Regions from separate parts of the Agrobacterium sp. 22-223-1 genome, predicted to be linked through region 1. Evidence: riboswitches for the same ligand, from Rfam matches in the RefSeq annotation. Region 1 holds a riboswitch; each other region holds the start of a gene.
The links. A riboswitch is a leader RNA that binds a small molecule or an ion and turns the genes downstream of it on or off. The one in region 1 is predicted to bind cobalamin.
Positions count from the first base shown of each region.

Region 2: it holds a riboswitch for cobalamin, as region 1 does, so the genes downstream of both, ACQZ60_RS04255 (CbtB domain-containing protein) here and metE (5-methyltetrahydropteroyltriglutamate--homocysteine S-methyltransferase) in region 1, are expected to answer to the same signal.
Region 3: it holds a riboswitch for cobalamin, as region 1 does, so the genes downstream of both, ACQZ60_RS22280 (DUF1636 family protein) here and metE (5-methyltetrahydropteroyltriglutamate--homocysteine S-methyltransferase) in region 1, are expected to answer to the same signal.

Region 1 is NZ_JBNWCN010000002.1:467,663-474,758, reverse strand. It holds gene metE (5-methyltetrahydropteroyltriglutamate--homocysteine S-methyltransferase) at 1-2,333, opposite strand, end outside; cobalamin riboswitch at 2,434-2,645, opposite strand; gene ACQZ60_RS14260 (ATP-binding cassette domain-containing protein) at 2,707-3,489, opposite strand; gene ACQZ60_RS14255 (sugar ABC transporter permease) at 3,508-4,821, opposite strand; gene xylF (D-xylose ABC transporter substrate-binding protein) at 5,065-6,105, opposite strand; gene ACQZ60_RS14245 (ROK family protein) at 6,348-7,096, shown strand, end outside.
Region 2 is NZ_JBNWCN010000001.1:858,631-865,726, forward strand. It holds gene ACQZ60_RS04235 (helix-turn-helix transcriptional regulator) at 1-5, opposite strand, end outside; gene ACQZ60_RS04240 (LysE family translocator) at 139-768, shown strand; gene ACQZ60_RS04245 (c-type cytochrome) at 887-1,321, shown strand; gene ACQZ60_RS04250 (c-type cytochrome) at 1,412-2,332, shown strand; cobalamin riboswitch at 2,518-2,753, shown strand; gene ACQZ60_RS04255 (CbtB domain-containing protein) at 2,915-3,097, shown strand; gene ACQZ60_RS04260 (CbtA family protein) at 3,109-3,819, shown strand; gene ACQZ60_RS04265 (hypothetical protein) at 3,824-4,138, shown strand; gene ACQZ60_RS04270 (type 1 glutamine amidotransferase family protein) at 4,331-4,897, opposite strand; gene ACQZ60_RS04275 (GNAT family N-acetyltransferase) at 4,918-5,406, opposite strand; gene ACQZ60_RS04280 (MerR family transcriptional regulator) at 5,611-6,024, opposite strand; gene ACQZ60_RS04285 (hypothetical protein) at 6,137-6,499, opposite strand; gene dmeR (Ni(II)/Co(II)-sensing transcriptional repressor DmeR) at 6,627-6,899, shown strand; gene dmeF (CDF family Co(II)/Ni(II) efflux transporter DmeF) at 6,920-7,096, shown strand, end outside.
Region 3 is NZ_JBNWCN010000006.1:288,522-295,617, reverse strand. It holds gene cbiB (adenosylcobinamide-phosphate synthase CbiB) at 1-544, shown strand, start outside; gene ACQZ60_RS22290 (cobyric acid synthase) at 531-1,988, opposite strand; gene cobO (cob(I)yrinic acid a,c-diamide adenosyltransferase) at 1,990-2,607, opposite strand; cobalamin riboswitch at 2,742-2,956, shown strand; gene ACQZ60_RS22280 (DUF1636 family protein) at 3,078-3,503, shown strand; gene cobW (cobalamin biosynthesis protein CobW) at 3,500-4,537, shown strand; gene cobN (cobaltochelatase subunit CobN) at 4,540-7,096, shown strand, end outside.

The DNA of each region.
Region 1 (7,096 bases):
CGAAGCTCGGCAGCGGCGGCGACCATGTTGACCAGTGCCGGCCTGACCTCTTCCCATTTACGCGTCTTCAGGCCGCAATCCGGATTGATCCAGAGCTGCCGGTCGTCAAGCCGCTCTCGCGCCAGCGCCAGAAGATCGACCATTTCTCCAACCGCCGGCACACGCGGGGAATGGATGTCGTAAACGCCGGGACCGATCTGGTTCGGGTATTTGTAGGTCCGAAACGCATCCAGCAATTCCATCTTCGAACGCGAGGTCTCGATGGAGATCACGTCGGCGTCCATGGCAGCAATGGCATCGATGATCTGGTTGAATTCGGAATAGCACATATGGGTGTGAACCTGTGTGCGGTCGCCCACACCGCTGGAGCAAATGCGGAAGCATTCCACCGCCCAGCCGAGATAATCCTGCCAATGCCGGTGCCGAAGCGGCAGTCCTTCGCGAAGAGCTGCCTCATCGATCTGGATCATCTGCGCACCGGCCGCTTCGAGATCATTGACCTCATCGCGGATGGCGAGCGCGATCTGGCGGCATGTCAGGCTTCTGGCGATATCGTCGCGGACGAAGGACCAGTTGAGGATCGTCACCGGCCCGGTCAGCATGCCCTTGACGGGTTTGTCGGTGAGCGACTGGGAATATTCCCACCAGCGAACCGTCATCGCTTTCGGACGCGACACATCGCCGAAAATGATGGGCGGGCGCACATAACGCGAGCCGTAACTCTGCACCCAGGCATGCTGGGTGAAAGCGAAGCCGGAAAGCTGTTCGCCGAAATATTGCACCATGTCATTGCGCTCGAACTCGCCGTGGACGAGAACGTCGAGACCGATTTCCTCCTGCCAGCGAATGGTCATTTCGGTTTCCTTCTGCAGGAATTTTTCATATTGCGCATCCGTCAGCGCGCCCTTGGAATGCGCCGATCTGGCCTTGCGCACCTCCGGCGTCTGCGGGAAGGAGCCGATGGTCGTCGTCGGGAAAAGCGGCAGCGCAATGGCCTGCGATTGCACTTTCTGCCGCTCGGCAAACGGGCTCACCCGCTTCCTGTCGGCCTCGCCAATCGTCGCAATACGCTTCTGCACGGCGACGTCCGTTACCTTCGGCGAGGATGCACGCGCGGCAACGGCCTTGGAGGCAGCCTCCAGTTCCGTCGCGACAGCAGCCTTGCCCTCACCGAGAGCCCTGCCAAGCGCGGCAAGTTCGCCGAGCTTCTGGGTGGCGAAGGAAAGCCAGCTTTTCAGATCGGCATCGAGGCCGGTTTCCAGTTCGAGATCGACCGGGACATGCAGCAGCGAGCAGGACGGCGCGATCTGAAACGCCGCCGCACCGCGTGCCGCGATGGCGGGTTCCAATCGGGTAATAATTGCAGCGAGATCAGCGCGCCAGATGTTGCGGCCGTCGATGACACCCAGCGACAGGACGCGATTTCCCGGCAAAGCCTTCAACACCGCCTCCAGCGCATCGGGCGCTCGCACCAGATCGACATGAAGGCCCGCGACCGGAAGCGCTGCGACGGCTTCGAGATTATCCTCAAGCCCACCGAAATAGGTGGCGAGCAGGATTTTCAAATCCGGCGCGGCCTTCGACAAAGCCCGATAGGCCACGGCCAGCGCGTGCCGCTCCCCCTCGGAAAGATCGAGCACGGCGACCGGCTCATCGATCTGCACCCAGTCCGCACCGGCCGCGCGCAGGCGACGCAGCAGCTCTTCATAGACGGGCAGCAACCTTGCCAGCAGATCGAGAGGCTTGAAGGCTGCCTCGCGCGCCTTGGCGAGTTTCAGGAACGTGACCGGGCCGAGAATGACCGGACGCGTATGGATGCCGAGCGCCTTCGCCTCAAGGAAGTGGTCGACCGGCTTTTGCGAGGTGAGCACGAAATGCTGATCCTCTGAAACCTCCGGCACCATGTAGTGATAGTTGGTGTCGAACCATTTGGTCATTTCCAGCGCGGGAACGCCCTGACCATGATGCGAATGTCCTTCATGCCCATGGCCGCAGCCTGCATGCCCTTCGCTCTGGCTGCCGCGCGCCATGGCGAAATAGTTGGAGAGGGAAACATCCCCACCCGCCCATCCATAAAGGGATGGAATGGCGCCCACCATCACGGCCGTATCGAGAACGTGATCGTAAAGGGAGAAATCGTTGGACGGGATATGGGTAATCCCCTTCTCACGCTGAAGCGCCCAGTTTTCGGCGCGCAGCCTAGCTGCGGTTTCGAGCAGTTCCGTCTCGGAAATCTTGCCGGACCAGAAGCCTTCAAGCGCGAACTTCAGTTCGCGATGGCGTCCGATCCTCGGAAAACCGAGCGATGCGACTGGAATGGTCTTGTCTGGCATTGTCATACCCCATTTGGTTGTGGGGGCATGGGTAAAGCGGACGCGTGCAGGCCCGGCCTGTGCCGGACCATAGCAGCAACCACCGGGACACCCCGCCCGTGGACGTTATTTTGTCCTGGCAGGTCTCCTGGCTTACGGGTCGTCGCCTTTGTCCGTCTTCCCGGGGTTTACCCCAGTGACGTGTTGGACAAAGGCTCGCCGCTTACAGTTGCGGGGGCAGCTCCGGTCTTGCCGATCGTCGGCGCACCGGATTCCCTCTTAGCTCCGGGATCGAACAAACAAGCCCGGAGAACCATGACACCCGCATTTCTCACCACGGGTGCCACGATGTCAATAGACATAAAGAAATCTTTATATCTTTATTTCACTGAGTTCAGAGCGCGACCGCACCCGGCCCCGGCACCGCACCGGTCGGCACCTTGCCCAGAATGATCATGCCAAGCACCTCGTCCTTGGTGACATCCTGCGTGCGGGCATGGCCCACCACCTTGCCGTTCTTCATCACGAAGACCCGGTCGGCCAGATCGAAGACATCGTGAATATCGTGGCTGATGAGGAAGATGCCGATGCCCTGCCGTTTCAGCTCCTTGACGAGATCGCCCACCTGCGCCGTTTCCTGCGGCCCGAGTGCGGCCGTCGGCTCGTCCATGATGAGGATGCGGGCATCGAACAGAATGGCGCGGGCGATGGCAACGGATTGCCGCTGGCCGCCGGACAACGCCTTCACCGGCTCCTTGAATCGCCGGAAATTGGGGTTGAGACGCCCCATGACCTCGCGGGCCGAGGCTTCCATGGCGACATCGTCAAGCGTGCCCCATTTCGTCTTCAGCTCGCGGCCGAGATAAAGATTGGCCGCCGCATCGACATTGTCGGCCACGGCCAGCGTCTGGTAGATGGTCTCGATGCCGTATTTCTTGGCATCGCGGGGATTGCGGATATCGGCATCCTCGCCGTTGATGAGAATATCGCCGCCATCGCGCCGATAGGCGCCGGAGAGAATTTTGATAAGGGTCGATTTGCCCGCGCCATTGTGGCCGAGAAGGGCGACCACCTCACCGGGGAAAAGATCGACAGAAGCGTTTTCCACCGCATGGATGCCGCCGAAGGAAATGGAAATATTGCGCATTTCCACGAGGGGCGTGACTTGGTCCGTCATAGGAGTTCTCCTCGGTTCTTACTTGGCGCGGGCGCGGTAGATGGTGTCGAGCCAGACGGCGACGACCAGAACCACACCGACGACGATGCGCTGGAAGGGCGTATCGATGCCCACCAGCACCATGCCGGATTGCAGCGACTGCATGACGAGCGCGCCGAGCATCGCGCCCGCTATGGTTCCGACACCACCGGCAAGCGAGGTGCCGCCGATGACGGCCGCCGCGATGGTGTAAAGCTCGTCCAGCTCGCCCTGGGCATTGGTGGCGGCATTGAGGCGGGCGGTCGAGATGGCCGCCGCGATGGCGCACAGAACGCCCATCAGCGTGAAGATCTTCACCGTCACCCAGCGGGTCTTGATGCCGGCGAGTTCGGCCGCTTCCGGGTTGCCGCCGATGGCGAAGACATAACGGCCGAAGCGCAGTCGCGTGGCGATGAAGGTCATGACCGCACCGACGGCAAGCGCCATCAGCACCGGAATGGCGATGCCGTGCGAAATGAACAGACCGCCTTCAGGCCAGGCCATGCCATTGGCATCGGCATAGTTGCGGGCGATGTTGATCGGCCATGGGTAGCTGTTGACCACCGCCACGAAACCGATGACGACGAGGCAACCGAGCGCGGCCAGAAAATACTCCGCCCAGACGGGCCGCAACGGAAAGCCGAAACGCCGGCGCTGATGGCGGGAGTTCAGGATGGCCGCAATGATGGCGACGCAGGCGATGACGGCGGCGATCCAGCTCCATGTCGCGCCGATCGAGCCGCTGGTGCCGCCGCCCATCAGGCGGAAGGTTGAATCCATCGGCGCCACGGTGCGGCCGCTGGTGATGAACCAGGTGCCGCCGCGCCAGACCAGCAGACCGCCAAGCGTGACGATGAAGGACGGCACGTTGAGGAAGGCGATGATGGAGCCCTGCAGCATGCCGATGGCGCCGCCGACAAGAATGCCGACCATGAGCGTGACGATCCATGTCGCCCAATGTTCGAAGCCGAGGATCTGCGGCAGGATTTCCGCCTGCATGACACCCATGATCATGCCGGAAAAGCCGAGGATCGACCCGACCGACAGGTCGATATTGCGGGTGACGATAACGAGCACCATGCCGGTCGCCATGACGGCCACGGACGCGGTCTGCACGGAAAGGTTCCAGAGGTTTCGCGGCGTCAGGAACAGCCCGCCGGACAGGATATGAAATCCGATCCAGATCAGAAGAAGCGCGCCGACCATGCCGAGCAGTCTGGTATCCAACTCGGTGGCGTTGATGAAGCGCGTTATCGAGCCTGTTTTTTCCGTCTTTTGCGACGTTGTGGAATTGGATTGGGTCATATCGGCCATGAACTGCCGGTGCTCCTTACATCTTAGAGCGCTTTCGCTTTTCCCTGAATCGCGAAAACGCTCCAACGCTTTGTTCTGGCGCATTTCCGAACAGAAAACCGGGGCCCACTTTTCCTGGAAATGCTCTAACTCTTTGTTTTTACGCATTTCCGAACGGAAAACCGGGGCCCACTTTTCCTGGAAATGCTCTAAAGGCGCCGCGCCATGAACCATGGCGCAGCGCCCGAACCGGGACCTATTCGATCAATCGCAGGCTTTGACGGTTCCGGCCTTCACACCCTGGCAGGCCGTTTCCTTCTTGATCCAGCCGGCATCGATGACGACGTTCAGATTGTCCTTGGTGATGGCGATCGGCTTCAGGAAGACCGACTGCATCGTGACCTTCTTCGGGCCGCCATCAAAGGCCGTGACGCCCTTGATCTCCGTCATCTTCTTGCCGCCGGCCAGTTCCAGCGCGATGCCGGCCGCTTCCTTGCCGAGTTCACGGCTGTCCTTCCAGACCGACACCGTCTGCGTACCGAGCGCGACGCGGTTCAGCGCGGCGAAATCGGCATCCTGACCGGACACGGGAACCGAACCGGCCATGCCCTGCGCGGCGAGAGCGGCGATTGCACCGCCGGCCGTGCCGTCATTCGAGGCGACGACCGCATCGACCTTGTTGTTATTCTTGGTCAGGAACTGTTCCATGTTCTTCTGGGCATTTTCCGGCTTCCAGCCATCGGTATAGGCTTCGCCGACATTCTTGATCTTGCCGCCGTCAATGGCCGCCTTCAGCACTTCCTGCTGACCGGCGAACAGGAAGTCCGCATTCGGATCGGAAGAGGAGCCCTTGATGAAGACGTAATTGCCTTCGGGCTTCACCTTGAAGACTTCGGCAGCCTGCAGACGGCCGACTTCCTTGTTATCGAAGGTGATGTAGAAGGCGTTCTGGTTTTCGATCAGACGGTCGTAACCCACGACCGGAATGCCCTCGGCAACGGCCTTTTCAACGGCCGGGCCAATCGCGTCGCTGTCCTGCGCCAGAATGATCAGCGCGTTGGCGCCCTGCGAGATCAGCGATTCCACGTCGGTCAGCTGCTTTGCGGCGGATGATTGCGCATCGGCGGAGATGTATTTCGCGCCGGCCTTGTCGAGCGCCGCCTTGATGGCTGCCTCATCCGTTTTCCAGCGTTCTTCCTGGAAATTCGACCAGGAAACGCCAACGACGAGATCGGCCGCGATAGCCGCGGTATGCAGGGAAACGAGTACGGCTGTACCCGCCAAAAGCTTGGCAAAAGAATTCATGATGTCCTCCCGGTAAGGGCGAAGCCTGCACCTCCATGCAGGAAAAACGCCCGGAAAAAGCTGCCGGTCTCTGTGGTTTCACAATTTTCTCGACAGTCGAGAAAATTAATGTCAGAGATTCCCCATGCTGTCAACAACGGCTGCGGGCAGCATCCGGGTGCCTTGATCTTCGCTCTGGCATGCGCCATCAGAGTGGATCAGCACGACAGGAAAAAGGCCGTTCAGGGAGCATGCCCCAGCCCATGTCCGCCATTGCAAGTACGGAACTGGTGCGCCAGAAAAACAGCCTGTCGGTGATGGCGGCGCTGCGCCTGCACGGCAGCCTTTCCCATACCGACATGTCGTCTTTCACCGGGCTTGCCTCCGCAACCGTCTCCGCCATCACCACCGAACTTGAGCGGGCCGGTCTCATTCTGCGGAAAGAGCAGCTCGCGACTGCCGGCCGCGGCCGGCCACGCATTCTCTTCGGCCCGCGCGGCGCTTTCTGCCATGTCGCCATCGTCATCATCTCTTCCGACAGCGTGCAATATTCGTTGGTCGATTATGCCGGCAAGCTGGTGGACCGCTTCACCGAACAGAGGATTGCGGCTGAGAAAGGCACATTCGGCGGCGCGATCCTCGCCGGCCTCGCAAGACTTGCCGATCGCTCGCGCATCGACCGGCACGATATTCTCCAGGTCTCGATCAGCAGCAAGGGGCTGGTGGATGCGGCCGCGGCAACACTTGTCTGGTCGCCGGTTCTCGGTGACGAAAGGATCGATTTCCAGCGGCTCGTTTCCGGGGACGGCCGCATTCGCGTGACGCTGAACAACGAGACGCTGTTGGCCGCAAAAGCCATCTGGATGCGGGAGCAGGCAAAAGAAAACCCGGCGCCGGAGGCCCTCGTCACCCTGTCGCTCGGCCACAGCATCGGCCTTGGCATCGCCCGCTCGACGGGCGGCGCAATCGAGGTCAGTGCCCCCAATTTCGGCCATATGCTGCATCTGGCCGA
Region 2 (7,096 bases), on a different contig from region 1:
CGCATTGCCGTTTTCCCGGTGGATTTCCCCACGCAACTGACACAACGCTGTCAGTTGGCTTTTCCTATAAACGAAGAAACACATTGAGAAACATGGGATTTCCCGAATGTGTCGTGAACCGTTTTGGGAGATACTGACATGAGTTACGCCGAAAATCTCTGGCTTTTCTTTCTGGTCCTGTTCGGCATCATCATCCTGCCGGGCATGGATATGCTGTTCGTACTGGCAAGCGCGCTGACGGGGGGAAAGAGAACCGGCCTTTCCGCCGCAAGCGGCATGAGCGCCGGCGGCATTGTGCATTCGCTTTACGGCGCCCTGGGCGTCGGCATGCTTGCCGCCTGGATGCCGTCGCTGTTCCTGCCGCTTCTGGTTTTCGGTGCCGCCTATATGATCTGGATCGGCATCGGCCTGATGCGCAGCGCGATTGTCGTGAACGGCGATGAGGCGCAGGCGAGCGCTTCGGTCAGAAAAGCCTTCTGGCGGGCGGTGCTGACCTGCCTTTCCAATCCGAAGGCCTATCTGTTCATGATGGCGATCTATCCGCAATTCCTCAAACCGGCTTATGGCCCGATCTGGGTGCAGGGGCTGGTGATGGGCGCGATGGTGGCGGTCACGCAGTTTACGGTCTATGGCGCGCTGGCGCTGACGGCGGATAAAAGCCGGGCATGGCTGGTTTCTTCGCCCGCCGCCACGATCTTCATCGGCCGCGCCGCCGGTTTCATGCTGATTGCCGCAGCGCTGCTGACACTGTGGGAGGCCCTGTCTTAGGCTTCTGTTTTCACGATGGAATTCACCGCAATGTGACTTCTTTTCGCCATCCGGAAAGGGCATCCTCGCGCCGTTCCATATAGCGCCCGGTGTCCCGGCCGGAATCAAGGAGAGTTGCATGAAACTGAAAACCATCACCGCGGCCATGCTGTTCGGCTGTCTTTGCGCCGGAGCGGTCTACGCTGCCGGCGAAGTCGAAAAACGTGAAGGCATGATGAAGCAGATCGGTGGGGCGATGGGTTCGCTCGCCGCCATCTCCAAGGGCGAAAAGCCCTTCGACGCCGATACCGTCAAGACTGCCGTAACCACCATCGGCACCAACGCTAAGGCTTTCCCGGACCAGTTCCCCGCCGGCACCGAGACCGGCAGTGCGGCTGCCCCCGCCATCTGGGAAAATTTCGACGACTTCAAGGCCAAGGCTGCCAAGCTCGGCACGGATGCGGACATGGTTCTCGCCAATCTCCCCACCGATCAGGCGGGCGTCGCCACCGCCATGAAGACGCTCGGCGCCGATTGCGGCACCTGCCACCAGACCTATCGTCTGAAGAAATAATCGCAACACTTTGGAAACGCCGCGTACCGGCGGCGTTTTCTCAGGCACGAAAGACATCTGACCGGGTCAGGTGAGAATGGGGAGAGGGGCATGTCCTCCATCTGGACGAAACTCGCGGGCGGGGCCGTCGTCGCGGCCATTGCGGGCTACGGCATATTCGCCTGGGTCACCGCGCCTCAGCGGCAGGCGCCCAGCCACTGGGTCAGCCTGGGCGAACCGGATCTGGCCAACGGCGAAACGCTGTTCTGGGCGGGCGGCTGCGCAAGCTGCCATGCCGCGCCCGATGCGAAAGGTGAGGCGCTGTTGACGCTTTCGGGCGGGCAGGCGCTGAAAAGCCCCTTCGGCACCTTCCATGTCCCCAATATTTCCTCCGATCCGCAGCATGGCATCGGCGGCTGGACGCTGGCGGAATTCGGCGATGCGATGACGCGCGGTGTGGGCAGGAACGGCGAACATCTCTACCCGTCCTTTCCCTATGCCTCCTATGCCCGCATGACGCAGAAGGACATCAACGATCTCTTCGGTTATCTGAAAGCCCTGCCGGCCAGCCAGAACGATGCGCCGGATCACGAGTTGCCGTTTCCCTTCAATCTGCGCATGGCGCTGGGCGGCTGGAAATTCCTTTATTTCGACCCCTCGGCGCGGCCCCGCGTCGAGCTTGCCAATGCCAATGCCGAATTGCTGCGCGGCCAATATCTGGTGGAAGGGCCGGGCCATTGCGGCGAATGCCACACGCCGCGCAACGCGCTTGGCGGTTTCGTGAAAGACAAGTGGCTGGCCGGCGGGCCCAACCCGGAAGGCGAGGGCCGCATTCCCGACATTACCCCCGGCTCGCAAAGCATCGGCAGCTGGGCCGAGGCCGATATTGCCAGCTATCTGGAAAACGGCTTCACCCCGGAATTCGACAGCGTCGGCGGCTCCATGGTCAAGGTGCAGCAGAACATGGCGCATCTGACGCCTGAAGACCGCGATGCGATTGCCGCCTATCTGAAGGCCATACCGTCGCGGTAATCCTCAGCCGTCATGCCGGACTAGATCCGGCATCCAGCCACGGCGCGGCTGCGCCGTGAGAAGAGTCTCTTGCGATCAAGGACTTGATCGCGCTGGACCCCGGATCTAGTCCGGGGTGACGGAGGTGCAGGCGACGGCGTGCAGTTCGAAGTCAGGCCCACCATTGACTCCCGACCCCGCCCATCGGATAACAATCCTGTGATGGTTCCTTCCGGGCGTTCCGGAAGGTGAAAAGGGAACACGATAGGGAGAAATCCTCATTCGTGGCTGCCCCCGCAACTGTGAGCGGAGAGCCTGAAACGAAATGCCACTGGCAAGCCATCTCGCCGGGAACCGAGGGTTTCCAGAGAGGGTGACGCCGGGAAGGTGTTTCAGGTTTTGACCCGTAAGCCAGGAGACCTGCCATCGCGGAAATATCCATGCCGGCGGGGTGTCCGGAAGAGCGGAATTTCAGGGTGGCGGGATCGACGCCTCCCTGTGTCAGTCTCGTATCCCCGTGGTGAAGTGTATCGTAGCGGCTCGACGGCCCTTTGCCGTGCGGCCGCGTCCAAAGGCGCGGGGTCGCGCCGGAGAGGGGTCACCATGTCCATCAACCAGAATACGGCCAACGCCGCCGTTTCCGCAAAAACAACCAGCTTCGCGCAATCGCTGACGGCGATCGTGCTTGGCCTGTTCGTTGTCGGTTTTGTCGGCTTTTCCCATGTGGAGGCCGTTCATAACGCCGCGCATGACACGCGTCATGCCAACGCCTTCCCCTGCCATTGAGGGGAAACGGCATGTCGTCTTTTCGCAATATCGTCTTTACCGCCGTTCTCGTCGGCATTCTCGGCGGTTTCGCCGTTTCGGCCATGCAGGCTTTCGGCACGACGCCGCTCATCCTTCAGGCGGAAACCTATGAAAGCGCCGGCGAAGCGCCCCACAGCCATGATGCGACGGCCCCCGGTGCTGCCGTTCCCGCCCATGAGCACAATGACGAGGCCTGGGCTCCGGCCGATGGCTTCGAGCGCACCGCCTATACCGTCGCCGCTAATGTGCTGACCGCTATCGGTTATGCGTTGGTGCTGACCGGCCTCATTTCGCTGCGTGGCACGAATGGCGGCTGGCGCGAAGGCCTTCTCTGGGGCGTTGCTGGCTTTGCCGCCGTCATGCTGGCCCCGATGATCGGCCTGCCGCCGGAACTGCCGGGCAGCCCGGCCGCCGCACTTGAGGCGCGGCAGATCTGGTGGCTTGCGACGGTTGCCGCAACCGCGGGCGGCATTGCGCTGATCGCGTTCCGCCGCGAACCCTGGGCAATCGTATTGGCGCTGGTGTTGATCGTCGCACCGCATGTGGTCGGCGCACCCTTGCCGCCGGAAGGCGAACATGCGCTGGCGCCGCTGCCGCTGGAGCGTCAGTTCATCGTCGCCGCCACCGTGACCAGCTTCGTTTTCTGGGCTTTGCTCGGAACATTGAGCGCGTTTTTCCTGAAGCGCTTCCAGTCGGCGTAAATCCATGCAGGACGCAGCGGAATGGAGTGAGGAGCTCGATGCGCTGCGTTTTGCCGTCCCCGGTCACGGCGCTTTCTGCGCCGTGCACCGCCTTGCCTTCAAGGCAGTCCTTGGGGCGACCCCGGATCGCGAGGCGGCTCTTGCCTGTTTTCATGAACACGAGGCCGCTTTTATCGCTGCGGCGCTCACCAAGATAAAACGTGCAAATTTACCCGCCGGCCGCAGCCTGCATCTGAACAGCCGCGATATTCGCCGGGCGATTGCCGGGGAGGGTGAGGAGCCAGCGGCGCGCGTATGCCGGGTGCTGGATCGGAGGTGATGAGTGAGGGTGCCAAGACGCTTGTATTTTGCACCACCTCATTCCTGTGCTTGTCACAGGAATCCAGCCGACGCTCGTCCGCGCGGCGGGAAGAGTCCTTTCAGCCCAAGGACTTGGGCTGGCTAGATTCCTGTGACAAGCACAGGAATGAGGGCGGGCGGGCTTACGTGGCCCACAATATCAGCGTCCGCCTCAGCGATGCTCCGCCGCAAAAACCTGAAGTTCCGCCTCGGCTTCCGGACCAAAGAGGCCGAGGTGTTTCAGGATTTCCACAGCGAAACTGACCGGCGCGCTGCCGGCGGCGGTGATGATGCCGCGATCGCTAACCGCTTTCGGCTGGTCGCGGTAGAGCGATTCGCCGCTATAGACGGCATAGGCCTTGTGCGATGCCAGCGAATTGCCGGTATGGGCGACATCGTTCAGCACGCCCGTGCCGCCGAGCGCGCTTGCCGCCGCGCAGATGCCGGCAACCAGCCGGTTCCTGTCGCGAAACCGGTGCACCAGCCCGCCAAGATCGACAGCCGTTCCCTTTTCCCAGCTCAAGCCGCCGGGAATGACGAGCGCATCGATGCCGGCCGGATCAAGCGCGTCATAGGATGTGTCAGGCGTCACGGTCAGCCCGCCCATGGACGTTACCGGCCGGCCATCGGGCGTGGCATAGACGATCTCGACGCCGAGATAGCTGCGGGCTGCCGCAGCAAGCAGCGCCGGTTCCCAGTCCGCAAAATCCTGCGCCAGCGCAATGGCGATCCGTGTCATGGCCGTCTCCGTGGTTTTAATCAGGCGATGGACTGCATGTAGCGCATGCCGGTAACCGGCCGGGGCGCGAAATCCATGTTTTCGTAGAAGCGATGCGCCGCGACATTGCCGGTCGTGGCGCTGACGGAAAGATAGTCGCAACCGAGGCGTTTGGCGATATCGCGGGCGCGGGAAACCAGATGCTGGCCGGTGCCATGGCCGCGATGCCCGTCACGCACGAAGAGATGATGCAGCTCAAGCCCGCGCCGGCCTTCCTGCGCCCTGTAGAGCGGCAGAAGCAGGGCGTAACCGATCAGCGCGCCATCGGCTTCCGCAACCAGCCCATGCACCCAGGGCAGCGGACCGAACAGGTCGCGTTCCAGTTTCGCCGGGGTGATCGCCGCCGCATCGCCGTGGTAGGAGGCAAGCAGCGTGATCATCTCGTTGAGCTCGGGCAAATCCGTCTTGCGTGCGCCACGAATGATGACGACGGGCGGTCTTTCCAGTGTAAGGGAGCTATCTTCGGTCATTTTTTCGGTCCTTTGGTCTTATCGGTGCCGTCAGGACGCTTGAGAAACAACAAAGCCGCCTGACGGCGGCTTGTTGACAATATGATCTGTCGAGCCGCCCTTAGAGGTAGGCCCAAAAGTACGAGCAGGAGATGGGTGCGCGTTCGTTGATCATGGGACATGCAATGCGCCCGAATCCGCAATCTGTCAAGCCCGGTTTTCCGATCAATGTTCACCCTCGCACATGCCGTGATTGGAAAGCGCGCGGATGACGTAGCAATCCTCGATCGAATGGCCGTGGCAATGGGACACGATGCGCTCCAGCTCGTGCTCCAGCTTCTTCAGGCTGGCGATCTTCTCGCGCACATGGGCGAGGTGTTCGGCGGCGATGCGGTCCGCGCCTTCGCAGGGCATCTGCCGGTGCTGGCTAAGCGCGATCAGTTCGCGGATGGCGTCGATGTTCAGCCCGAGATCGCGCGCATGGCGGATGAAGGCCAGCCTTTCGAGGTCGGTCTTTTCGTAACGGCGCTGGTTGCCGTCCGAACGGTCGGCTTCGCGGATGAGGCCCATCTGCTCGTAATAACGGATAGTCGGCACCTTGACGCCGGTGCGTTTGGACAGTTCACCGATGGACAGCATCTCTTTCTCCATATCTCGGGTGCAGCGACGGCAGAACGGATGGCTCGACCGTTCCGGGTGCGATGCTCTAGTCTCTAGAGATATGGCTTTTCAGCCTGCCGTTCAATGGGTCTCAGGCGGCTTCATCCACACCGAGCGCCTGGGCGAGCGCCTTGAGGACATCGTTCTCGATGCTGGATGCGGTTTCCGGCTGTGCCGATGCGGCCATGTCGCCCATGTCCAGAGCGGGTGCGGTCGTCGTGGAAGCGCCGCTGTCGAGGTTCCAGAGCGCTGCGGCAAGGCCGGTCGAAACGCTGGCGGCGGCCGGCGCGACGGCCGTGGCGATGCTTTCGACGCTCGAAATGGTGCGATGCGCGGCGCGCGTCAGCTCCAGCAGGGCTTCGGTGGTGGAGTGGGTTTCCTTGCCCTTTGTCGGCTCAAGGCTCCGGATCGGAGTGGGATGATAGCTGCTGATGGTTGCTGCAATAGTCGTCATGACTGAGTCCCCTAGGTTTCATGAGGTATTTTTAGCGGCCGAAACATTCGCGAGGATTGCGTCGCACGGGGCTTGAACGGAAAAACTCGCTCATATAGTATACCCCCCTATAGTATATGAGGTGCCCATGTCCCATACGATCCGCAACAAGGAGAAGCTTCTGGCCCGCATCCGCCGCCTGAAAGGGCAGATGGAGGCGGTGGAGCGTGCACTGGATGATGCCAAGCCCTGCGGCGAGGTGCTGCAATTGCTCGCTTCGGTGCGCGGCGCGCTTTCCGGCCTGACCGGGGAGGTGATGCAGGAGCATCTGCACGAGCATGTGGTGCATGCCGAAAACGAAGACGAGCGGGCGCGGGCGGCGGAGGAGCTGGCCCAGGTACTGAAGACCTATATCCGGTAAAATCGAACAGGATTAGCGACATGACGACGACATCCGAACACCGTGCAGCAGCCGGTCACGACCATGTTTTCCTTGGCCAGAACCATGAGCGCAACGAAAGGCGTGTCTGGATGGTCATTGCGCTGACCGCGGCCATGATGGTGGCGGAAATCGTTGCCGGCCACTGGTATGGCTCCATGGCACTGACAGCGGATGGC
Region 3 (7,096 bases), on a different contig from region 1:
AATTTGCCGTGCGGCGATCGAAAGTCTGGCCGAGAATTTTTCCGACGGCATCGTCGCTCCCGCCTTCTGGCTCGGCCTCCTGGGCCTACCGGGCGGCGCGGCCTACAAGGCGATCAATACGGCCGACAGCATGATCGGCCATCGCTCACCCCGTCATGAGGCTTTCGGCTGGGCCTCCGCCCGGCTGGACGATCTGGTCAATCTGCCGGCCTCGCGGCTGAGCGGCGTTCTTTTCGTTGTCGCGGCGTTTTTTGTTAAGGGCGCATCACCCGGCGGGGCCATGGCCGCGATACGTCGCGATGCCCACCATCACCGTTCCCCCAATGCCGGCTGGCCGGAGGCGGCGCTGGCTGGCGCTCTCGGCTTTGCGCTCGCAGGGCCGCGCTCCTATGGCGGGCAGATGATCGAGGCGCGTTTCATGTGCGAAGGCGGCAGGGCGGCGCTGGTTGCCGGCGATATTCGCAGGGCGCTGCGGCTCACACGGGTTGCCGACCTGTTGTTGATCGGCCTGCTGGGACTTCTGGCGATCCTTATCGCGCTATAGCGAGCAGACGGTCGAGATCGAGGTGCTGTTCCATATGCGCCGCAAGGCGATCAAGAACGGCGTCCACCTGCGCATCGTAGTTTAGTTCCGTGTTCTGTCCGCCAAGCCGCTCAAGCCACGCGCCGCGTTGGCGGTCGTCCGAAAACAGGCCGTGAATATAAGTGCCGAAGATGCGGCCGTCAGGCGACACAGCGCCGTCTTCATGCCCATCAATTTTTGAAAAAGGCAGGCTGTCGGTTCCGCTCGCGGTTTCACCGACATGCATTTCATAGCCGGATAAATCAATTCCGTCGAAACTCTTCCCTGTAACGGAAACCAGCCTTTTGTCGCCCGTCAGAACAGTGTCGACATCCAGCAGGCCGAGCCCGTCGACTGTTGCCGGCGCTCCTTCGATGCCTTCGGGATCGGCAACTGTTTTCCCAAGCATCTGGTAGCCGCCGCAGAGGCCCAGAACATGGCCGCCACGTCTCACATGCGCCTTGATATCGATGTCGAGTCCCGTATTCTTCAGCACGGCAAGATCGACGATGGTGGATTTCGAGCCGCAAAGCAGCACCAGCCGGCAATCGGCGGGAATGGTTTCGCCCGGCCGCACGCGGATCAGTTCGACATCCGGTTCCATGTCCAGCGGATCGAGATCGTCGAAATTGGAAATATGCGGCAGAATCGGCACGGCGATGCGGATCTTCGCGTCAGGTTTCCGCTCAGCCGGGCCGGAAAGCCCGAGAGCATCCTCTGCCGGCAACTTAGCGGCATCGGAAAAATGCGGCAGGAGCCCGATGGAGGCCCAGCCGGTTTTTTCGGCAATCATGCGCATGCCGTCTGAAAACAGGGCCGGATCGCCGCGAAAGCGATTGACGATAAAACCTTCGATCATCGCCGCGTCTTCAGCTTCGAGCACGGCTTTGGTGCCGACGAGGCTGGCGATGACGCCGCCCCGGTCGATATCGCCGATCAGGATCACAGGCGCGTCCGCAGCTCTGGCAAAACCCATATTGGCGATATCATTGGCACGCAGGTTGATTTCGGAGGCGCTGCCTGCGCCTTCCACCAGCACCAGATCGGTCTGTTGTTTCAGGCGGTCGAAGCTTTCCAACACACGCGGCATCAGCCCGGCCTTCATGTGCTGATAATCGGCCGCTTTGGCATTTCCGGCGATCTTGCCCTGCACCACCACCTGTGCGCCGGTCTCGCTCTGCGGCTTCAGGAGCACCGGGTTCATGTGCACGGAAAGCGGCACGCCCGCCGCCCGTGCCTGCAGCGCCTGCGCACGACCAATCTCGCCGCCATCGGCGGTGACCGCCGCATTGTTCGACATGTTCTGCGGTTTGAACGGCATGACGGACAGGCCGCGCCTGACGAAGGCACGGGCAAGGCCGGCCACCATCAGCGATTTGCCGACATCCGAGCCGGTTCCCTGAAACATCAGCACGCGTGCAGCCATATCAGAATTCTATCCCCGCCTGCGCCTTCACGCCCGCCTTGAAGTGATGTTTCACGAGGGTCATTTCCGTCACCATATCGGCCGCGTCGATGAGCGGTTGCTTGGCGTTGCGGCCGGTAACGATGACATGCAGATCGGGCCTGCGGCTGGAAAGCGTTTCGACCACCTCTTCCAGCGGCAGGTAATCGTAACGGAGCGCGATGTTCAGCTCATCGAGGATCAGCAGGCCGATGGTCTCGTCGACCATCAGGACCTTGGCTTCTTCCCAGGCCTTTGCCGCCGCTGCGACGTCGCGTTTCAAATCCTGTGTGTCCCAGGTGAACCCTTCGCCCATGGTGCGCCACACGACCTTGTCGCCGAACAAAGTCAGCGCCTGCTGTTCTCCCGTCGACCATGCGCCCTTGATGAATTGAACGACGCCCACCCGCCGCCCGGTGCCGAGCATGCGCAGGGCAAGGCCGAAAGCGGCGGTGGATTTGCCCTTGCCGGGACCGGTATTGATCATCAGCAGACCTTTTTCGATGGTCTTTTCCGCAACCTCGGCGTCCTGCATCGTCTTGCGGTTGACCATTTTCTGTCGGTGACGTTCGGCTTCGCTGTCGCTGATGTCGCGTGTCATCGCGTTTTCCTTTTCATCCAGCGGCGCGGGACCCGGTGCCCCCGCCATTCGGAGCGGCGACTATACCCAATTTGCCGCACCCGGCAATGTGCGGGCCACAGGGCCGCGGCATTGACCCCCACGCCCGTTCAGCCTAAGGGTAACGGACTGACGGTCTTTTCCCGGCAACGGGAAAAGCTAAGAGGGAACACGGTTCCAGCCCGATTACCGGGTCATTCCGTGGCTGCCCCCGCAACTGTAAGCGGTAAGCCCGCACCGTAAAGCCACTGGACACCTCAACGGGTTCGGGAAGGCGGTGTCAGGGTGTAAAGCCGCGAGCCAGGAGACCTGCCGTTTCAGGAAAAACGTCTGCCGGGCGGGGTGCTCCGGTCAGTCGGTTAGATCGAGCATCCGGTTTGCGCCTGTCCGCATACCGTATTCGACATCCGCACCCCCGAGATTTTTTTGCAAGGCGCGGGAAACGATACGGTTTGGATATTTCAGCGACATCTTCATGTGCAGGCGGAAACACGCAGGACGAAACGGCGTCCGGCGTGATCGTCTTCGTTTGCAGAAGCTGTCGCGATGAAGCCGAGCCCAATGCCGAACCGCGCCCCGGCTCACGCCTCGCCGATGCCGTCATCGCAAAGGCGGAGGAAACGGGTGTCACCGTTCGTTCCGTCAACTGCCTCGCCAATTGCAAGCGCGGGCTTAGCGCCGTGCTGCGCAGCGCCAATGGCTGGTCCTATGTCTTTGGCGGGCTGACAATAAGTGACGCGGAAGATTTGCTGACCGGCGCACGGCTGCTGGCCGCTGCTCCCGACGGCCTGATGCCCTGGCGCGGTCGCCCGGAACCCTTAAAGCGCGGCATGGTGGCGCGCATTCCCCCATTCGATTTTACCGAGGAGAGATCATGAGCACCCTTCTGGACCGCGTTCCCTGCACCATCGTCACCGGCTTTCTGGGGGCTGGCAAAACCACGCTGCTGCGCGGCCTTCTCGAAAAGCTGGACGGCAAGCGGCTGGCGATCATCGTCAACGAATTCGGCGATATCGGCATCGATGGCGAGATTCTCAAAGGTTGCGGTATTGAAAGCTGCCCGGAAGAAAACATCGTCGAACTGGCCAATGGCTGCATCTGCTGCACGGTGGCGGATGATTTCCAGCCCGCCATCGAACAGATTCTGAGCCGCCAGCCGAAGGTGGAGCATATCCTCATCGAAACTTCCGGCCTCGCCCTGCCGAAGCCGCTGGTGCAGGCCTTCCAGTGGCCGGCGATCAAGAGCCGCGTGACGGTGGATGCCGTCGTGGCCGTGGTGGATGGCGCCGCCCTTGCCGAAGGGCAGGTGGCGCACGACATGGAAGCGCTCGCGGCCCAGCGGGCCAATGACGAGGCGCTCGATCACGATGACCCGGTCGAAGAGGTTTTCGAGGATCAGGTCGCCTGCGCCGATCTTATCGTGCTGACCAAGGCCGATCTTCTTGACGATGCCGGCCTGAACAAGGCCAAGGCGCATGTTCTCGAACATCTGCCGAAGGCGGCAAAGATCGTCGTGGCTTCCAATGGCGCCATCGACCCCGCCGTGCTGATCGGTCTTGGCCTTGCGGTGGAAGAGGATATCGAAAACCGCCGTACCCACCATGATGGCGAACTCGACCATGAGCATGACGATTTCGACAGCTTCGTCATCGATCTGCCGGCCGTGACCGACCCGGAAGCGCTGGCAGCCCGTATCGCCGAGACGGCAGCTGCGGAAAATGTCCTGCGCATCAAGGGCTTCATCGAGGTTTCCGCAAAGCCGATGCGCCTGCAGGTGCAGGCTGTCGGCAGCCGCGTCAACCATTATTACGACCGGCCCTGGGCTGTGGGTGAGGAACGCCGCAGCCGCCTCGTCGTCATCGGCGAAAAGGGCATCAACCGCGAAAAGATCGAACAGATGCTGGCCGCCTGACGATGCACATTCTCGCCACCACATCCTCGTCTCTGGACGACCTGATCGAGCCGGTTGATCTCAACCAGCCCCGGTCTGATGTGGTGGTACTGTCTTTTTCGGCAAGCGATCTGGCCGGCTTGGAACAGGCCTGGCGGCGAACAGAGGGTGCGCTCCCCTCCCTGTCAGCCGCCAACCTCTCCGAGCTTCGACATCCCATGTCGGTCGATCTCTGGATCGAAAAGACGGCGGAACATGCCAAGGTTATTCTTATCCGGATTCTCGGCGGTGCGGAACGCTGGCGTTACGGTGTCGATCAGCTTTCCATTCTTGCACGCAGGCGCGGCATCAAGCTTCTGCTTTTGCCGGGTGAGTGCAGCGAAAGGGACGAGAAACTCGAAGCGGCCTCGACCGTCGATCGGCGGATTTTGACCTCGGTCCTCTCCTTCTTTCGCGAGGGCGGGCAGGAGAATATGGATCGGCTTGCCCTTGGTCTCGCCGCTCTTGCAAGAGGCGAGGCATGGCCGGATATCGAAGCCGAACCGCTGCCGAAAGCCGGTTTCTACCGGCCCGGTAGGGGCGTTGTGGATAGGGTGGAAGCCTGCGCGGGTTTTCCCGACGGTGCGCCCGTTCTGCCCATTCTGTTTTACCGTTCCATGCTTCTGGCGGCAGATGCAGCACCGGTGGATGCGCTTTTCGAGGCGCTCTCGCGGCGCGGTTTTGCACCCTTGCCGATTTTTGTCTGCGGTCTGAAGGATAGCGAGGCGATCCGTTTCCTCGAAACGGCGCTGCCCGATCTGAGGCCCGCCGCCATCATTGCCGCCACCGCCTTCGCCAGCCAGACGGATGACAATGGCACAACGCTGTTCGACCGTCTCGGCGTGCCGGTGTTTCAGGTGGTGATGGCGACGACGCGGCGGGACGGATGGGCGGAAAATGCGCGCGGGCTCAATCCCTCCGATCTCGCCATGCACGTCGTCCTGCCGGAACTGGATGGCCGGATTCTCGCCGGAGCAATCTCGTTCAAACAGGCGCGCGTGGATGGCGGCGCGAGTTTGCTCAATGTACCCGAGGCCGATCGGGTCGAGCAGGTGGCAAATCGCATCGCCGCTTTCCTGCGGCTGAGGAATGCCCTTCCACGGGATCGCCGTCTCGTCATTCTGATGCCGGATTATCCCGGTGCGGCGCCCGGACGAACCGGTTATGCCGTCGGTCTCGATGTGCCGCAAAGCGTTCTCGAAATGATGCGCGATCTTGCCGGGGCCGGTTATACGGTCAAGGATATTCCTAAGACCGCGCGGGCGCTGCTCGACTGCGTCGAGCAACAGGAAGCGGCAATTGATCTTTCCACCTACGAGGCTTTTTTCTCCGCCTTGCCGCCGGCATCTACCGCATCCGTAAACGCGACATGGGGCGTGGCAACCGATGACGATGCACTCGTCGATGGCGCATTCCGGTTCCGCGCCGCCCGTTTCGGCGAAGTGTTCGTGGCGCTAGCGCCGGACAGGGGCCGCAATGAGGATCGCCGGGTGGACTACCACGACCCTGCCCTGCCGCCGCGTCACGCGCTTGTTGCCTTCGGTGCATGGATGCAGCGGATTGCGGGTGCGCATGCCATCGTGCATGTTGGCGCGCATGGAACGCTGGAATGGCTGCCGGGCAAGACGGTGGCGCTTTCCCGCAATTGTTTTCCCGAAATCGTTACCGGCTCGCTGCCTGTAGTCTATCCGTTCATCGTTTCCAATCCGGGCGAGGCGGCGGTCGCCAAGCGGCGAATTGCGGCTGTGACCATCGGCCATGTCCCGCCCGTGCTGGTCAATGCCGGGCTTTCGCCAGAACAGTCGGCGCTGGAGCAGCTGGTCGATGAATATGCGCAGGCGGATGGGCTGGATCGCCGCCGGCGTGACCGGCTGGCGAAACTGATCGTCGAAAAGGCGCTGGAGACCGGGCTTGCGGCGCAAGCGGGCGTGGCTGCGAAGGATGATGCCGATGCGGCCCTCTCACGCATCGATGCTTTTCTCTGCGACCTCAAGGATTTCGCCATCAAGGATGGCCAGCATGTTTTTGGCCGCTGTGCAAAAGACGAGACCGATCTTCTGAGGCTCGAAAGCGCCAAATCGGAAAAAGCTGCCCTGCTTGCCGCGCTCGATGGCCGGCATATCGTCCCCGGCCCTTCCGGCGCACCTGCGCGCGGGCGGCTCGATGTGCTGCCCACGGGCCGCAATCTCTATGCTGCCGATCCGCGCACCATGCCGACGCCGACGGCGTTCGAGCTGGGCCGCATGGCGGGCGAAGAGGTGCTGCGCCATCATCTGCAGTCCCATGGCGACTGGCCGAAACATCTGGTTTTCGATCTGTGGGGCAGCGCCAGTCTGCGCAATGGCGGTGAGGATGTGGCGCAGGCGCTGCATCTGATGGGGGCGAGACCGATCCACGACCCCGCCACCGGCCGGGTCACCGGTATTGAGGTTCTGCCGCCGGCGAGCCTGGGGCGGCCGCGTGTCGACGTCACCTTTCGCATTTCCGGCCTGTTCCGCGACATGTTCCCGGCGCTGATCGCGCTTCTCGACGCCGCCGCCA